Linked DNA regions of Teredinibacter purpureus. The protein of the gene in region 2 interacts with the protein of the main gene of each other region in a pairwise test. Links are inferred from orthologs where the notes say so. Each region holds a gene or a part of one and is shown on either strand. Other genes may lie near its edges. The genes, in order: ung and H5647_RS10885.

The links.
Region 1: the proteins of H5647_RS10885 (region 2) and ung interact in binary tests that used the Escherichia coli proteins (3 or more experiments, as listed by UniProt). The link is inferred for Teredinibacter purpureus from one-to-one orthologs.

Annotation. Positions count from the first base shown.
Region 1 is NZ_CP060092.1:4,113,386-4,116,594, reverse strand. Bases 1-2,878 are described here. They hold ung (uracil-DNA glycosylase), read left to right. Parts: upstream 1-1,033; coding sequence 1,034-1,723; downstream 1,724-2,878. Other genes in these bases: pckA (phosphoenolpyruvate carboxykinase (ATP)), read left to right, coding at 2,046-2,878; lysS (lysine--tRNA ligase), read left to right, coding at 1-1,021. Also shown: more of pckA, read left to right, coding at 2,879-3,209. UniProt on the Escherichia coli protein: Excises uracil residues from the DNA which can arise as a result of misincorporation of dUMP residues by DNA polymerase or due to deamination of cytosine.
Region 2 is NZ_CP060092.1:2,547,587-2,550,752, reverse strand. Bases 206-3,040 are described here. They hold H5647_RS10885 (type I restriction-modification system subunit M), read right to left. Parts: upstream 2,541-3,040; coding sequence 870-2,540; downstream 206-869. Other genes in these bases: H5647_RS10880 (DEAD/DEAH box helicase family protein), read right to left, coding at 2,686-3,040; H5647_RS10890 (PDDEXK nuclease domain-containing protein), read right to left, coding at 206-870. Also shown: more of H5647_RS10890, read right to left, coding at 1-205; more of H5647_RS10880, read right to left, coding at 3,041-3,166. UniProt on the Escherichia coli protein: The subtype gamma methyltransferase (M) subunit of a type I restriction enzyme. The M and S subunits together form a methyltransferase (MTase) that methylates A-2 on the top and A-3 on the bottom strand of the sequence 5'-AACN(6)GTGC-3'.

The DNA.
Region 1 (3,209 bases), 1.6 Mb from region 2 along the record:
TGCAAATCCCGAAGTGCGTAATACCTTCGTTACACGAACAAAAGTAGTTCAGTTTATTCGCGATTACCTCAATAGCAGTGACTTCCTCGAAGTAGAAACGCCAATGCTACAAGCGATTCCTGGTGGTGCCACTGCCCGACCGTTTGAAACCTTTCATAATGCGTTAGATATCGACATGTATTTACGCATCGCCCCAGAGCTGTATTTAAAGCGTTTAGTGGTTGGGGGCTTCGAGCGCGTGTACGAAATTAACCGCAACTTTCGTAACGAAGGCTTGAGTACGCGACATAACCCTGAGTTCACCATGCTGGAGTTTTATCAGGCCTATGCCGACTACAACGACCTAATGGATTTAACCGAAGATATGTTGCGTAAACTGACCCAATCAGTTTTGGGTTCCACAGAGGTTGCCAGCACTAAACCGGCAAAAGAAGGTGAAGAGCCCGAAGTTGTTATGTACGATTTTTCTAAACCCTTTTTGAGGTTAAGTATTGTCGACTCAATTTTGCACTTTAACCCTGAATTAACGGCCGATGATATTAATGAGTTTGAGCCGGCTAAAAAAGTGGCTGAGAGCTTGGGTATACCGCTTAAAAGTATTTGGGGTTTGGGTAAAATTCAAATCGAAATTTTTGAGAAAACTGTAGAGCATCGTTTAGAGCAGCCTACTTTTATTACTCAATACCCAACAGAAGTCTCGCCACTTGCGCGTCGCAACGACGACAATCCGTTTGTAACGGACCGCTTTGAGTTTTTTGTGGGTGGGCGTGAGATTGCCAATGGCTTTTCTGAGCTTAACGACGCAGAAGATCAAGCCGAACGTTTTCAAGCCCAGGTCGCGGAAAAAGATGCGGGAGATGACGAAGCCATGCATTTCGATGCGGATTATATACGCGCACTAGAATATGGTTTACCGCCAACCGCAGGCGAAGGTATCGGAATCGATCGATTGGTCATGTTGTTGACAGACTCCGCATCTATTCGTGACGTATTACTGTTTCCCCATATGCGTCCCGAATAAGCTAGCCTTCTTGTGAGTAATAAACGGTGGGCGGGGTTAAAACTGCATTCTAGTTGGCGAGATGTAATCGGAGATGAATTCGATAAACCGTACATGCGCCAACTCAATCAGTTTTTAGAAAAGGAAACGCAGGCGGGGAAAACACTATTTCCGCCTGCCGATCTTATCTTTAACGCGTTAAATGCTACACGGTTTTCCGATATTAAGGTTGTCATCCTGGGGCAGGACCCGTACCACGGGCCAGGCCAAGCGCATGGGCTGTGTTTTTCCGTGTTGCCTAGCGTACGCATTCCTCCGTCTCTTCGGAATATATTCAAAGAGTTGGCACAGGATATTGATCTACCTATGCCAACAGAGGGCTGTCTACAGGCTTGGGCAGAGCAAGGTGTTTTACTGTTAAATGCCACTTTAACCGTTGAAGGGGGGCAGGCGGGCTCGCACCAGCGTAAAGGTTGGGAAACGTTTACGGATGCGGTTATTAACGCGGTAAATATCCATAAGAAAAATGTGGTATTTTTGCTGTGGGGTAGTTATGCCCACAAAAAGGGGCAGTACATTGATTCGGCGCGCCATTATATCTTAACGTCGCCCCATCCATCGCCGCTTTCGGCTCACCGAGGTTTTTTTGGGAACAATCATTTCTCTAAAACCAATGTTTATTTAGCCTCTCTAGGCTTGTCTCCTATCGATTGGTCAGCGTAGTATTCTTGTCTTTCTTCCGCTGGGTTAATAACTCAATGGAACGTCCATTCTGTTACTTATAGCGCGGCATTAAAAAAACGTATATTTTTGCGCGAGGGTTCAAATTTGCGACTATTTTCTTTAAGTAGAGCCATTCCTTGACGTGCGTCAACCGCAAAATTTCCCTGCGATTCACCGCTTCCATATAATGGAAACCGTGATAAGGCAAATCGACATAAGTTTGCTGAATAACCCTAAGAGGCATTTTACGCTACAACGCACGGGTTCTAGCAGAGTCGAAAGAAATTTTTATTACCCACCAATACAATTGGGAGACGACATAATGGCTGTAAAGTTAGACCTTTCCAAATATGGTATCCAAAATGTGACGGAGATCGTCTATAACCCTTCTTACGAGCAATTGTTTGAAGAAGAGACGAACCCGAATCTGGAAGGCTATGAGCGAGGCGTGGTAACAGAGCTAGGTGCAGTAAATGTTAACACAGGTATTTTTACTGGCCGTTCCCCGAAAGATAAATTTATCGTATTTGATGATGTGAGCAAGGAACACCTCTGGTGGGATTCCGACATCGCTCACAACGATAACAAGCCAATCACCCCTGAAGCGTGGAAAGACTTAAAGCAATTGGTGGTTGATGAGCTGTCAGGTAATCGTCTGTTTGTGGTAGATACTTTCTGTGGCGCGAACGAAGATACTCGTATGAAAGTGCGCTTTATTGTTGAAGTTGCATGGCAGGCACACTTTGTAACCAACATGTTTATTCGCCCTTCTGCTGAAGAGCTAGAAAATTTTGGTGAGCCAGACTTCGTTGTAATGAACGGTTCCAAAACCTCTAACCCTAAGTGGAAAGAGCACGGCATGAATTCAGAAGTATTCACCGTGTTTAACATGACTGAAAAAATGCAGGTTATCGGTGGTACTTGGTACGGCGGCGAAATGAAAAAAGGTATGTTCGCCATGATGAACTACTACCTACCCTTAAAGCATATGGCTTCTATGCACTGTTCTGCCAACGTAGGTGAAGAGGACGACGTTGCCATTTTCTTCGGGTTATCAGGCACCGGTAAAACAACACTATCTACTGATCCAAAACGTAAATTAATTGGTGATGACGAGCACGGTTGGGATGACACAGGTGTCTTTAACTTCGAAGGCGGCTGCTACGCAAAAACCATTAACTTAGACCCAGCAAGTGAGCCCGATATTTATGCGGCGATCAAGCGCGATGCGTTGCTGGAAAATGTAACGGTTGATGCAAATGGTAAAATCGATTTCGACGATGGCTCAGTTACCGAGAATACTCGTGTATCTTACCCAATCGACCATATTGAGAACATCGTTCCACCGCCTTCTCGCGCAGGTCATGCGCAGAAAGTTATCTTCTTAACGGCTGATGCATTTGGTGTATTGCCACCTGTATCGAAGTTAACGCCAGAGCAAACGCAGTATCACTTCTTGTCTGGTTTTACAGCGAAGCTGGCCGGT
Region 2 (3,166 bases):
ATCGCTGTCTTTTTTGAGCTGTGCATCCACCGCGTTAATGTAAAAATTAAGCTTGCCGGCATGCTCTGGCTCAAAGTCTATTGTTTTCAGCTCTATCACCACATAACAACTCAGCCTAGTGTGGTAAAACAACAGGTCTAAGTAAAAGTCTTTATCACCCACGGGTACCGGTACCTGCTGGCCCATATAGGCGAAGCCTGCGCCTAGCTCTAATAAAAACTGGGTAATATGTTTAACTAAGTCCTTTTCCAGCTCCCGTTCGTTGTAGTTATCCGTAAGGCTCAAAAAGTCAAAAACATAAGGGTCCTTTAAACTTTGTTGGGCCAAGTCTGATTGCAGCGGTGGTAAAGTTTGCTCGAAATTAGTGATGGCTTTGCCCTCGCGCTGGTACAAGCCACTTTCGATCTGGTGGATAAGCACATTTCGGCTCCAGCCGTGTTGCAAGGTGCTGGCAAGATAAAAGTGGGCCTCGGCAACGTTTGGGCACTTACTCATAATGGCTATATTGTGCCCCCAGGGGATTTGGCACAATTGGGCAACAGCTTGTTGCCCAATTGCCGGTGCGCCCTGCCAAAACTGAACCCATTGGCGAATGTACTTAAGATTACGCAATGAAAAACCCTTGATGTCGGGGAATTCGTGTATCAAGTCTTGACTGAGCTGGGTTAAGAAACCGTCGCCCCAAGTACTGTTTTGCTGTTTTTCTATGATTTGCTCGCCCAGCTGCCAGTAAAATTGCAACAGCTCTTGGTTTACCTTAACCGCGGCTTGCATACGTGTTTGCATAAAGCGTTTTTTAAGGGTGCTTAACCAGCCCTTATAATCGTCGTTATGCGCTAGGGGTATTTTTTTTGTTGAGGGTTTACTCATTACAGCATGGCCTCTAGCTCATCCAAGTCCTTCAAAATCTCCAGCTCCAACTTCTTCAACTTTTTCAATATCTTCTTAGGGGGCTCGTAGGTTTCTTCTTCGTATACCACTTCTTTGTAGCGGTTAATCGACAAGTCATATTTGTTGGCTTTGATATCTGCCGCATCTACCACAAAGGCTTTTTGTGTTTTGTCGCCAAACTGTTTTTCGATTGTGGCGGGGCGTGAGTTTTTCTCGATTAAGGCTCGATACTTCTCCCACTGCTTAATTAAATCTGGTAAATCGTTAACGCCTTCTAAATCGTGAGTGCGCTTGGCCGCTCCTGCGCTTCCTGCGCCCGCGGCATTAGTGCGTCCCTGCACGTCATCATCTTTCACTTTAGGCACAAGCGGTACCCGCTTGTCATCTAGGGAGAAGCCATCAGCTTGTAGGTCGTAAAACCATACTTTATTCGTCTCGCCGCCTTTGGTGAATATCATCACCGCTGTACTCACACCGGCATAGGGTTTGAATACACCGCTGGGCAAGCTGATAACGGCTTCTAGCTGATTGTCTTCAATTAAGGTCGTGCGCAGTTGTTGGTGGGCTTTGGAGGAGCCGAACAATACACCGTCGGGCACAATTACAGCAGCTCGACCACCAATTTTGAGCATGCGCAGTATTAGCGCGACAAAGAGTAGCTCGGTCTTTTTGGTTTTAACGGTGCGCAATAGTTCTGGGTCTACGTCTTCTTCGTCTAGGCTGCCTTTAAAGGGCGGGTTGGCGAGCACAAGATCAAAACCTTCTTTAGCCTCGTGCGGGAAGCGCTCTAAAAAGCCTTGGCTTAGGGTGTCTTGATAGTGAATATCCGGTTGCTCTACGCCGTGCATCACTAGGTTCATGGCGGCGATACGTAACATGGTGGCGTCGAAATCGAAGCCGTGGAACATGTCGGTATCGACGTGCTTGCGGTGCTCGGCTAGTAGGTCGCCGGTATAGGTAGTTTGAGTTTCCTCTTCGCCCTTTTCATTGGTAACGGTCTCTGTAAATGTGCCTTCGGGTGAGCTGTATTTTTGTAACATAAACTCGTAACTGGTATTTAAGAACCCCGCTGTACCACAGGCTGGGTCGCAGATACGATCAGTCACGTCGGGGTTCATTAAATCGACAATGGCACGAATAATATGCCGGGGGGTACGAAACTGCCCGTTAATGCCTGCTGTAGTGAGTTTACTTAATAAGTATTCGTACAAGTCGCCTTTGGTATCGCCTTTATCGAGTGGTAGTTCATCGACCATGCTTACTGCTTTTACTAGCAGCGAGGGCTTTTGAATCATTAACTGGGCGTCTTTCATAAACTCGGCAAAGAGTGTGCCTTCGTTACTTTCGGCACTGCTTTGCTTAAAGTAAGGAAATAGCTCGTCGCGTACGGTAGTTAATAGCAAATCGGCGGATTCAATATGTTTTAAGTTTTGCCAGCGTATGTTTTGTTGCTTTTTGTTAAAGCGGCTTTTAAATTCTTTTTTGGTACGCTGTGATTTTTTCTCGTCACTGGTTTCGTTCATATCTAATAAACGTGCGTACATTAGGAAGGTGATTTGCTCGATTACGGTGAGCGGGTTGGTGATGCCGCCCGTCCAGAATTCTTCCCATAGTTTATCGATACTGCTTTTTAGTGTGCCGGTTATCATTCAATTCTCTTTCTTATTGAGTCTTTCTTGGTTTGTGTTACTTGGACAGTGTTAATCGTTAATAAAATCACTGTGCTTAGTGTTTTTTACTTGGGCGTTTTCTGTTTGGGCCTTTCCTTTATGTTAAGGCCCAATACGCCAATACCTAGTCGGGCCCCTTTTCAGGCACGTTAACTTGCTGCGCTTGTTGTTGTGTTGCGACGGTAAAGCCCGCGACAAAAGTAGCGATAAGTTCGGCTTGTTTATCTTGAAATAAACCGTCAATGCCATCTTGATGCAAACCTTTAAAGGGTTGCTCGTAAAGGTCGGCTATGGTCATTTGGCCTTTGCGGCATATCTCGCTTTTGAGCAAACCTAAGAAGCGTTGCTGCAAGGCACTTAGGTTTATGTGATGCTCTTGCACAAAGTGCATAAACTGCTTTTCTATTGCGGCTACATCCAGGCCGATAACGGTTCGTAATAGCTGATCGACACCCGCGCTAGATTCTGGGTAAAACTGAGCGAGCAAACTTAAATCGACGCGGGGGTTTTGGGTGTGCACCAAGGCATTAAGTGCCGCTAGCTCTGCTTCGGTTACCGGTTCGCCTGCGCGTATTTTTTGCAGTACAGGGTCTTTTTCGAATAAC